Regions from separate parts of the Spirosoma humi genome, predicted to be linked through region 1. Evidence: riboswitches for the same ligand, from Rfam matches in the RefSeq annotation. Region 1 holds a riboswitch; the other holds the start of a gene.

Region 1 (6,128 bases):
TAGTAGCGCCACCAATCAGTAACGGCATCGTAAAGCCCTGCCGCTCCATTTCCTTGGCAACGCCGACCATCTCGTCCAGAGAGGGTGTAATCAGCCCACTCAGACCAATAATATCGACATTGTGCTCGCGGGCCGCATCCAGAATTTTCTGGGTAGGCACCATGACGCCAAGGTCAATAATTTCGTAATTGTTACACCCCAGCACCACACCGACGATGTTTTTACCGATGTCATGTACATCGCCCTTGACGGTGGCCAGCAGGATTTTCCCGGCCGAAGATGACCCCTCTCCCGACTTCTCCGCTTCGATGAATGGGGTCAGGTACGCTACGGCTTTTTTCATAACCCGTGCGGATTTAACAACCTGCGGCAGGAACATTTTACCCGCCCCAAACAGATCACCAACGATGCTCATGCCATCCATGAGCGGGCCCTCAATGACATGCAGCGGCCGCTCGACCTGCAGGCGAACCTCTTCCACATCCTGATCGATGTAGTCCGTAATACCTTTGATGAGCGCGTGTTTCAGGCGTTCCCGGACGGGTTCGAGCCGCCAGCTTTCGTCCTGTACAATAGCTTTTCCTTTGGCTTTTACCGTTTCGGCAAAATCAACCAGGCGTTCGGTGGCATCGTCCCGACGATTGAGCAGGACATCTTCACAACGCTCCAGCAGTTCTTTTGGAATGCTGTCGTACACTTCCAGTTGACCGGCGTTCACGATACCCATATCCATACCCGCCCGGATGGCGTGGTACAAAAAGGCCGAGTGCATGGCTTCCCGAACGACATCGTTGCCCCGGAAACTAAACGAAATATTGGATACGCCACCGCTTACTTTGGCCAGCGGCAGGTTCTGCTTGATCCAGCGGGTGGCGTTAATAAAATCGACCGCGTAGTTATTGTGTTCTTCGATACCCGTGGCAACGGTCAGAATGTTCGGATCGAAAATAATGTCCTGCGGGGCAAAATGAACCTTATCGACCAGAATCCGGTAAGCGCGTTCGCAAATCTGGATACGCCGTTCGTAGGAGTCGGCCTGGCCACTCTCATCGAAGGCCATCACCACGGCAGCCGCACCGTAGCGTTTTACCAGTTGGGCGCGTTCGATGAAGGCGTCTTCGCCTTCTTTAAGCGAGATCGAATTGACAATCGCCTTGCCCTGCACGCACTTTAGACCAGCCTCAATGACTTCCCACTTCGACGAATCGACCATGATGGGAACCCGGGCAATATCCGGTTCGGCAGCAATCAGGTTCAGAAACGTAGTCATGGCTTCTACCGAATCCAACATGCCTTCGTCCATGTTGATGTCGATCACCTGGGCGCCCCCTTCTACCTGTCCGCGAGCAATGCTGAGGGCTTCATCGAAGTTTCCTTCTTTGATAAGCCGGGCAAACTTTTTGGAACCCGTTACGTTAGTCCGTTCACCAACGTTCAGAAAGTTGGTTTGCTCTGTAATCTTGAGCGGCTCCAACCCGCTCAATTTCTGGTAGGGTTCCGGCTCCGGTAACTGCCGGGGTGGGTATTTGGCGGCTACATCGGCAATGGCCCGGATGTGATCGGGTGTTGAGCCGCAGCAACCGCCAACGATATTGACAAAGCTGCTTTTGATGAAATCCTCCATCTGCAACGCCATCATATCCGGCGTTTCGTCGTATTCCCCAAATTCATTGGGTAAACCCGCGTTCGGATAGGCCGACGTGAAGAAAGGCGCTTCCTGCGAGAGTGTTTGTATATATGGCCGCATCAGGGCAGCTCCCAGCGCACAGTTAAGCCCCACACTCAGTAAAGGCAAGTGCGAAACAGAATACAAGAACGCTTCCGTTGTCTGCCCCGATAAGGTTCGACCACTGGCATCCGTAATAGTGCCCGAAATCATGATCGGCAGGGCGGTCTTCTGAGGATTTAAATTAAAATACTTGTCGATGGCGAACATAGCTGCTTTCGCGTTGAGCGTATCGAAGATGGTTTCGACGAGCAGCAGATCCGATCCGCCATCCACCAAACCGCTTACTTGCTCATAATACGCATTAACCAGATCATCGAACGTAACCGCCCGGTAAGCCGGGTTATTTACATCGGGCGAGAGCGAAGCCGTCCGGTTGGTCGGTCCCATCGCTCCGGCCACAAATCTTGGTTTGTCGGGTTGCTGGCGAGTCATCTCAACCGCCACTTCCTTAGCAATCCGGGCCGACTCATAGTTGAGTTCGTACGCCAGTTCCTCCATGTGGTAATCGGCCATGGCAATGGACGTAGCACTGAAGGTGTTGGTTTCAATAATATCAGCCCCAGCTTCGAGATATTGCTTGTGAATGGCCTGAATAATGTCGGGCCGGGTCAGCGACAGCAAATCGTTGTTTCCTTTCAGGTCATGCGGCCATTCCTGGAATCGCTCGCCCCGATAGTCCCCATCCGTCAGGTTATACCGTTGAATCATCGTTCCCATGGCCCCATCGAGGACCAGGATACGTTCGTGAAGAAGTTCGTGTATCGTTTTCAAAGGCAGTAATAGAAGGCGTGATCAGTAGTGTACCAACAACGGGTCCACTAAAAAAAATCCAATAAATAGAACCGCTTGGATACAGAAAGACAGATAGCTCGGGGCTAACTTATCTATCCCGCCATAAGACGGGAGGAAATTGGCACCATTTCCGGGGAGTGGTTGGTTGCCAAGACATCATCGGGTCCGTTCCCTCCGTCTTTCTGGATAAGCGTTTACAAAACTAAGCAAAAAAATCGGGCGCCCCGACAATCGAGACGCCCGAAATCAACATGCGTTTTTCGGCGCCTACCAGGCGTCTTCCATGTCCTGTTTCGTATACAGGTGATTTCGCTCGGTATAGAACGATGCGTTATCGGTACGCTTGATGGCCAGCGGATTCTTGGCCGTCATGCGATACAGCAGCGCGATGGGAAACAGGAAAACAAAGAACAGAATAGACAGAATGACTTTGCCGTTGATGTTCCCCAACACCTCAGCCAGTTTGAACCACGCCTTTACAATAAGATCACCGACGGCCGGAATGGCCAGACTCAGCACCCCTACAGCCACGGCTCCGTACAGAAACCAGGGCGATTTGGTGATAAAATACAGGACGACCAGCCCCGTTACGATAACAAGCTGGGCTTTTACTTTTTCGGTAATATCCATGTGTTTAGAACAGTGTGTAGATAAACGGAGCTACCGCCGAACCACCGCCAATGACGATCAGAACCCCAATGAGCAGCAATAGAATGATCATGGGGGCCAACCACCACTTTTTGCGCTGCTTCATGAATTTGAAAATATCCTCTAAGAATTCCATACTTTGATTTGAGTTTACTTATTTACTGTTAGATATCATCTGACCATTTCCCGGATTCGTCTGTACCAGCTTAAACAGTGCATCACCTACCCGTTGATTCACAATCGAACTGGCATGTCCATCGTTCCGGCCCACCACCCGATCCTTGGGCTCAATGTCGACCATTAGTTTTCCTGCGTCCAGAATCGGTACGTTGTTGATCTGGAAAAGAGTCACAACCGGCTTCACATACTCAGCTGTCTTCTCGATGTTGTGCGAAAATGGAAACATTACCACGTAGAAGCGGCAGTTGTGTTCTTTGGCGTAGGTGATAAACTTGGTAAGGTCGCTCAGGTGATCGTTGATGATAGCCGGTGTTCCGTAAGCCGTCCGCGCATAGACATCGAAGGGCGAGAAGTTGCCGTGCGGAAACTGCCAGTACAGGTAGTTGAGCAGGTACGACCGCTGAAACAACGATTGAATGGGGCGGGGCAGATCGGAGTAAGGCCGGAATCCCTGTGGAACCAGGCCATGCTCCAGCGCCACTTTTTCAATATCATTGGGAAAGTACTGTAGAATCAGAATGTCGGGCGTCTTGCCAAACTTCAACAGCCGGGCATACTCATCACGGGTATCCGAACCAGATATGCCAAGGTTGTAGGTCACGTATTGGCTGGTCCCCAGTTTCTCACCCAGAATATTGCCGTAACGTTCCTCGGCGGTTTTCAGGCCGTGGCCCGCGCTAAACGAATCGCCAACGATAAATACTTTCTTTTTACCCAGCGTATCGGTTTTGGGTGCATCGCGGTAATCGCCCGTCATGGGTGGCCAGTAGCGTTCAAACCAAATGTGTGACGCCAGCGTGAGTCCGCCTTCCTGGCTTTGCGCGATAAACATAAATGCCATCTCGACAAAAAACATCAAGACAATCAGGGGCACCAACAAAGTAGCCACGTTACCGAGCAGTTTGGGCGGATTCGGGTTTTTAACGACGCCGTAGTAATACACACGCAAAAGCTCAATAGTGAGCAACAGGAACAGACAACACTTGATCAGCCGGACGTATATGTTGTCGAACAGACCTTTGTGAGGATAGTCGAAACTAACCCCGAAATGGTCGCCGTAAAAAACGAATAAGGTTAAAAATCCCAGCAGCAACAGGCGAACAACACTGGAAACAAGTTTTGATTGCATTAAAACAGATCGTTCGTTAGTCTAAAACAAATTCTTCTTTCCAGTTATCTTTTTCCTGCCATTCGGGCTGTTTGCGCTTGTCAAAGAGGTAATTACCAACGGCCAGGTAGTCCATTTCGGTACGCATGAAGCAACGATACGCATCGTCGGGGGTGCAGACGATCGGTTCTCCACGGACGTTGAAGCTGGTATTGACGATGACGCCGAAACCCGTTAGTTTCTTAAACGATTCGATCAGCTCGTAATACCGGGGGTTGGTATCTTTATGGACCGTCTGGATACGCGCCGAATAGTCAATGTGCGTGATTGAGGGTAGATCCGACCGCTGGTAGTAGAGCTTTTCACGCAGGGGGAAACTGGCATAATCGGCCGGAACCGGCGTCCGGCGCTTCTGCGCAACCGGATGAACAAGCAGCATATACGGCGATATACCATCATAGTCGAAATACTCAGCGCAATCCTCAGCTAATACCGACGGCGCAAACGGCCGGAACGATTCGCGGTACTTGATCTTGAGGTTCAGCTTCTTCTGCATCTCAGCGTTGCGCGGATCGCCCAGGATACTGCGTCCGCCCAGAGCGCGTGGCCCAAACTCCATCTGTCCCTGAACCCAGCCCAGCACATTCCCATCGGCCAGCAGTTTGGCCGCATCCTGGGTCAAGTCCGAGAAGTTGGTGTAGTGCGTAGCAACGGCTTTATATTTTTTGGCCATCAACTCCACATCCAGATCCGAGAAGGTTGGCCCCAGATAAGAGCCCCGCATGGCATCGCGTTCGGTCGTAACAATCCGTTCCTTTCCAAAGTAGATATGATACGCAGCCAGTGCGGCTCCTAACGCCCCCCCGGCATCGCCCGCGGCTGGCTGAATGAATATATCCTTGAACAGACCCGATGCCTGAAGCTTTCCGTTCGATACGCAGTTGAGGGCAACCCCACCCGCCAGTACCAGGGCATCGGCATTGGTCAGGCGCTTGGCCTCTTTTCCCATGTTCAGCACCACCTCTTCGGTCAGATACTGAATAGCCAGTCCAAGGTTACAGTGCTGGGGCAATAGCTCGTCTTCTGGCTGCCGCTTGGGGAAACCAAACAGTTCGGCCCATTTAGCCTCGTTCACCATTTTCAGGCCGGTAGCGTAATCGAAGTATTCCTGATTCAGCCAGACGGAGCCGTCGGGTTTAAGGTCGGCCAGTTTGTCTTTAATAATGGCCATGTACCGAGCGACATCGGGCGAATTGGGATCGCCGTAAGGGGCGAGCCCCATCAGCTTATATTCGCCGGAGTTGACCCGGAAGCCCAGGAAATATGTAAAAGCGGAGTACAAAAGGCCCAGGGAATGCGGGAACCGCATTTCTTTGAGAATGGAAATGTTTTTCCCCTCTCCCAGACCAATTGAAGCCGTTGCCCACTCGCCTACGCCGTCGATGGTCAGGATAGCCGCCCGCTCAAAAGGCGACGGGTAAAAGGCACTGGCTCCGTGCGAGAGATGGTGTTCGGGGAATAGCAGTTTTATTTTACGCGATGGGTCATAGCCCAGCTTCTCCAATTCCTGCCGGATGAGCCGTTTGAGGAACAGCTTTTCTTTAAGCCAGACCGGAATCGACATCAGAAAGGAGCGTAATCCCTGAGGAGCAAACGCGTAATACGTTTCCA
Region 2 (6,128 bases), on a different contig from region 1:
CCGGGTTTTTCGTTGGCACAGGGCTATTTGCTCGGTGCGATCATTGCCCCGCCCGATGCCATTGCGGCCTCCTCGGTGATGAAAGGACTTAACGTTCCTAAGCGCATTACAACCGTGCTGGAAGGCGAAAGCCTGATAAACGATGCCAGCAGTTTAATAATTTACCGCTACGGACTGATTGCTATTCTGACCAGCCAGTTTGGGTTATGGCAGGCTGGACTGCAGTTTATTGGCATTGCGCTGGCTAGTGTGTTGTTAGGGTTATTTATCGGCTGGGTGGCTATCCTTGTCCACAAGGCAATCAGCCGGGACACCGTTATCAATACCGCTATCACGTTATTGATTCCCTATGGCTCTTATCTGGTAGCCGAAGAACTGCATATCTCCGGCGTTTTGGTGGTCGTAACGGTTGGCCTGTATGTATCGGTCCGTAGTGTAGACGTCTTCACCTACCAGAGCCGATTACAAACAGGCTCGGTGTGGGAAACCGTCGTGTTTCTGCTGAATGGCCTCGTCTTTATTTTGATTGGCCTGCAACTGCCTACGATTGTGTCGGAGTTAAATGGGTATACGCTCACGCAGGCGCTCAACTACGCCCTGCTTATCAGTGCCGTAGCTATTGTTTGCCGGATTGTCTGGGTTTTTCCGGGTGCTTACCTGCCCCGATGGTTTAGCAAACGCATTCGCCAGCGGGAAGTGAAACCGAGCTGGCAGCAGGTTTCGGTCGTGAGCTGGGCCGGTATGCGCGGTGTTGTCTCCCTGGCTGGCGCGCTGGCTTTACCACTTACGCTGCCCAATGGCCAGCCGTTTCCGGGTCGTGACTTAATCCTGTTCATCACATTCGGTGTTATCTTTTGCACCCTGGTGTTGCAGGGGCTCACATTACCCGTCCTGATTGATGAGCTGAATGTGCGCGCACCAGTTGATGAAAAGCTGGAAGAGCGTAAACTCAGACGTAAGATGGCGCAACAGGTTATTACGCATCTGGAAGCCAACCATTCGGCAGGGTCGGTTCATGACGATGTGCTGAATTATGTGAAAAACACGTATGAGTTACGCATTAACGAGCTAAATGGAATGCTTCGGGCCAATAACGGATCAGATCGGCCCGCCGAACTTTACCAGGAAGCTATCCGATTGCAGCTGGAGTTGCTGTCTGTAGAACGGGCTGTGTTGAGTGAGCAACGTAAAGATAGTTTGCTGGATGATGACACCCTTCGAAAACTGGAACAGGAACTGGACCTGGAAGCCGCCCGACTCTCACTGGTGCAACCTGTTATATGAAAAAAGTTGTATCCTTTATTATGTTAAATTCTATTTATCGTATACTTGGAACAGCCCGCGAAATAATGATGTTAGTTTGCTATTAAAAATAATAGATATAGTAGCAATCAATTAGGTAATACTACTTAATTTGGTGCGAAAATAAGGGAACTCGTCCGTAACGATCCTTAACTGCACAAAAGAATATGAAATGTCTTTCAGGTATGATCAGTTTAATCGTACCCGCTTTCAACGAAGAAGAAAACTTATCTGTACTGGTTCATCGGCTCATGGCTGTCATGAAGCCGTACAATTCTTACGAAATTCTGATCATTGATGACGGTAGCTCCGATCAGACACGCCATGTACTCCGGCAATTGAGTCAAGTTTATCCTGTCGTTCGGTTCCTGTCGTTTTCCCGAAATTTTGGCCATCAGATGGCGTTACGGGCCGGCTACGACAATGCGCGTGGCGAAGCCGTTATTTGTCTGGATGCCGACCTGCAGCATCCACCGGAGCTGATTCCAACCCTGATTGACAAGTGGCGCGAAGGATACGAAGTGGTCTACACCGTTCGGCAGCCTGACCCCAAACTGTCGTGGTTTAAACGAAAAACATCGAAATACTTCTATCAATTACTGCGTAGTGTTTCCAACTTACAGATTGAAGATGGGGCTGCCGATTTTCGGCTTCTCGATCGCAAAGTAGTAGATACCCTGAAGCAGTTCAAAGAAAACGACCTTTTCCTGCGGGGTGCCATTTCCTGGGTCGGCTTCCGGCAGTGCCGTATTCTTTACGAACCCGCGGCCCGGTACGCTGGCCGGTCGAAATACTCATTCCGGAAAATGCTGCAACTGGCCGCTATGGGAATCACTTCTTTTTCCACGAGGCCGCTTTACATGTCTGTGCTACTCGGTTTTGGGATGTTTTTTCTGGCTGCTCTCTTCGGTGCCGAAGCGCTGTATGAACATTATTTTACGAATGCAACGGTATCCGGCTGGACAACGCTGGTTTTGCTGATGGTGCTTATTGGCGGGGTGCAGTTTATTATGATTGGGATCATCGGCGTATATTTGGGCAAAACGTTTGTAGAAGTCAAAGGCCGACCCGCTTACATCATCGGCGACACGAGCGAGATAGAGGAGAGTGTAACAACATGGCAAGCCCCCATTCAGGAAGTATTTTATTCACCGTTGACGTAGAAGAGTTTGACACCGCCGTTGAATTTGGCCACGCGATTCCTTTACGTGAACAAGTAGCCGTTTCAACGCGTGGGTTAACCCTCCTGGCCGAGCGGTTCGAAGAAGTTGGTGCCCGAACAACGCTGTTTACAACGGCTAATTACGCCCTTCACGAGCCTGCTTTGATTCGGTCCCTGGCCCGAAAACACGAAATTGCCTCGCACGGCTATTTTCATACGACGTTCGAGCCCGCCGATCTTCTGAAGTCCCGATTGGCGCTGGAAGCCTTACTAAAACAACCCGTAACGGGTTTCCGTCGGGCAAGAATGGGGTTCGTTGACCCGGAAGACGTGCACCAAGCTGGCTACCGCTACAACTCGTCCCTGCATCCTACCTGGTTGCCTGGTCGATACAACCACTGGGGCGAGCCCCGTCACCCATTCCGCGAATCGGGAGTTTGGCAAATTCCAGCTTCGGTAACCCCCACACTCCGCTTGCCGCTGTTCTGGTTAAGCCTGAAAAATTTTCCGTTTGCCTATTACAAACAGCTTTGCCGCCAAACGCTCCGTTCCGACGGCTTTCTGAATCTGTATGTTCACCCCTGGGAGTTTACGGATTTGTCGGCTTACGAAAAAATTCCGGCCTATGTTCGCCGGCATTCGCGGGACGAATTGCTCGATCGGGTCGAGAAACTGCTGCGCTACCTGAAACCGCTCGGCCAGTTCATGACGATGGGTGAATTTGCCGAAACGCTAAGCCTGCACACATCCGTTGGGAAAGTAATGTAGTGCAAAGTATAAAAACGCAGAAGGGCGCACAGCATTGACACTGTGCGCCCTTCTGCGTTTGGGATGGCTATCTAGATGAAAATGACATCGTCGATCACTTCCGTACCCATATCTTTATTGACCAGCTGAATGAGTTTCTGCTTGGCGTTGACGAGTTCGTTACGAAGAGGGGCTGACGCAATTTCAATATAGAGCTTACGATCCCGAACATAAAGCCGGTTTGTACGGGAGGCAATGGATGGCCCCATCATACGCCCCCAGAAGGCTTCAAGGTACGTTTCGTTGAACCGGGTTTGAAGCTGATAGGCTTTCAACAATTGCCCGATCGCATCTTTTAAAGACGTAACTCCGGCCACACGGGTGGCATTTTCACGATTATAGCGGTACGTCTGGTTCATGATGGAGGGGTTCGTACTACAAAAGTAAACAATGAATCGACTTAATTGAGCAGCGGTAAGCGTGCTGTATTAAAAAAAGTTAATCGTGCAGAAAAAAGAAGTGGTGTTTGGATTCACGCCGTTTGGCTAGTATACTTGCGCCATCAAGTCAATAGCAACGCGTCGCTTCTATGCCTTACGACGCGCGTTGATTTATAAAGAAGCGAGGAGAGATCAGGCTCTGTGAACCGCTGGCAACCTACCGCATGGCAAGGTGCTAACTCCTGCCTAAAGTTATTTAGGGACTATAAATCGGTAATACACATGCTTTATCTGCAGCACTGTATGTCCTCCGGGGCTTACTAAGCAATCTTCACCAATCGCCACGAAAACCGGGAGGGTTTGTCGTGTTCAACACTACCTTGATGGTCGACAGGTTGTCGGTTGACGTTGCCGGAATGCAGCGCCAGTGCGGCTAGCCTGCTGCGAACCACAATCGATAAATCAAACCTATTTCTAAAACCATGGCTGAACTACATTTTGATACCCTTCAACTGCACGCTGGTCAAGAGGTCGACCCGACAACCAACGCTCGTGCTGTTCCCATTTATCAAACCACCTCTTTTGTCTTTAATGACTCGGCACATGGTGCCGATTTGTTTGCGCTGAAGGCATTCGGCAACATTTATAGCCGGATCATGAATCCTACCTCCGACGTATTTGAAAAGCGTATTGCAGCTCTCGAAGGCGGGGTGGCTGCGTTGGCGGTAGCGTCGGGTCAGGCGGCTCAGTTTATTGCCCTGAGCAACATTCTTAGTGCGGGCGACAACTTTGTGACGACCTCATTTCTGTACGGGGGAACCTACAACCAATTCAAGGTTTCATTCAAACGGCTTGGTATCGAAGCCCGCTTCGCGGATGGAGACAAACCCGAGTCGTTTGCCAGGCTGATCGATGAAAAAACCAAAGCGATCTACCTCGAAACAATTGGTAACCCAGGATTCAATATTCCCGATTTCGATGCGTTTGCTGCGTTGGCAAAAGAGCACGATCTGCCCCTGATCGTGGATAACACGTTTGGGGCGGGTGGTTACCTTTTCCGGCCTATCGAACACGGAGCGGCCGTGGTAGTCGAATCGGCAACGAAGTGGATTGGTGGTCATGGTACCAGCATTGGGGGCGTTATTATCGACAGTGGAAACTACAATTGGGGCAACGGTAAGTTCCCGCAGTTCAGTGAGCCGTCAGAAGGCTATCACGGTCTGGTATTCAGCGATGTTTTTGGGGTTGGTGGCCCGTTTGGCAATATCCAGTTTATTATTCGGGCCCGTGTAGAAGGGCTGCGTGACTGGGGGCCGGCCATTAGTCCATTTAACTCGTTCCTGTTGTTGCAGGGTGTCGAAACGCTGTCCCTGCGGGTCGATCGTACGGTGCAGAACGCGCTGGCGCTGGCGCAATGGCTCGAACAGCATGAGCAGGTCGAAGCCGTCAACTACCCAGGTCTGGAAAGCAGCCCTTACCACGATCTGGCTAAAAAATACCTGAAGCGCGGTTTCGGGGGTGTTTTTTCTTTTAAAGTGAAAGGAAGCAGCGAGGCCGCCGATCAGTTTGTAAACAATTTGAAAATGGTGAGCCACCTGGCCAACGTCGGAGATTCGAAAACGTTGATTATCCACCCTGCCGCTACGACGCACCAACAGTTAAGTGAACTGGAGCAGGCTAGTGCGGGCGTTGCGGTAGGAGTACTGCGCGTGTCGGCGGGTATTGAACATATCGACGATATTAAAGCTGACTTCGAGCAGGCTTTCGCCAAAATTGCCGAACCGGTTCTTGGTTAAACCGTTTGTGGTTTGCCGTTGCCTGCGCTTAGCGGCTCTATTGATCAGCAGCATAGGCAACGGCAAATCACAAACGACAAATTATAGACTTGATTGAACCTTAGCTATTTCGATTATAAGTATTCGTTTCCGCTCGAATCGGGGGAAAGCTTGCCGGGATTCCGGCTGGCGTATACCACACGCGGTACCATCAACAGCGATCAGTCTAATGTTGTTTGGATTTGTCATGCCTTAACAGGTGATGCCGACGCGGGCGACTGGTGGGGGGGTATGGTGGGACCGGGTAAATACTACGACCCTGAACAGAAGTTTATAATCTGCGCCAATGTCCTTGGCTCGTGTTATGGATCTACGGGGCCGTTGTCGGTCAATCCGGTGACGGGCAGAACCTATCACCACGATTTTCCGATGGTGACGATCCGCGATATGGTGGCGGCTCTAGACTTACTGCGCCAGGAGTTAGGAATCGAAAAAATCCATACCTGCCTTGGCGGATCAGTCGGGGGTGAACAAGCCCTGGAATGGGCTATTTTGCAACCGGGTCTGATCGAAAATCTGGTGTTGATAGCGTCCAGCGCCATTGCGTCTCCCTGGTGTATCGCGTTCAACGAAGCGCAGCGGATGGCAATTGAAGCGGACCCGACCTGGGCTGAACAACGCGACGATGCTGGCCTGGCAGGC

What was found. A riboswitch is a leader RNA that binds a small molecule or an ion and turns the genes downstream of it on or off. The one in region 1 is predicted to bind S-adenosylmethionine.
Region 2: linked by a shared signal. The riboswitch ahead of ACYU8Y_RS23915 (O-acetylhomoserine aminocarboxypropyltransferase/cysteine synthase family protein) and the one ahead of metH (methionine synthase) in region 1 are both predicted to bind S-adenosylmethionine.

The regions. Positions count from the first base shown of each region.
Region 1 is NZ_BAAHBR010000008.1:846,309-852,436, reverse strand. It holds gene metH (methionine synthase) at 1-2,500, opposite strand, end outside; SAM riboswitch class I at 2,607-2,714, opposite strand; gene ACYU8Y_RS12285 (SxtJ family membrane protein) at 2,789-3,151, opposite strand; gene ACYU8Y_RS12280 (DUF5989 family protein) at 3,156-3,305, opposite strand; gene ACYU8Y_RS12275 (SGNH/GDSL hydrolase family protein) at 3,324-4,478, opposite strand; gene ACYU8Y_RS12270 (carbamoyltransferase family protein) at 4,495-6,128, opposite strand, start outside.
Region 2 is NZ_BAAHBR010000017.1:403,408-409,535, forward strand. It holds gene ACYU8Y_RS23895 (Na+/H+ antiporter) at 1-1,284, shown strand, start outside; gene ACYU8Y_RS23900 (glycosyltransferase family 2 protein) at 1,488-2,465, shown strand; gene ACYU8Y_RS23905 (polysaccharide deacetylase family protein) at 2,420-3,232, shown strand; gene ACYU8Y_RS23910 (DciA family protein) at 3,304-3,630, opposite strand; SAM riboswitch class I at 3,820-3,923, shown strand; gene ACYU8Y_RS23915 (O-acetylhomoserine aminocarboxypropyltransferase/cysteine synthase family protein) at 4,134-5,447, shown strand; gene ACYU8Y_RS23920 (homoserine O-acetyltransferase family protein) at 5,541-6,128, shown strand, end outside.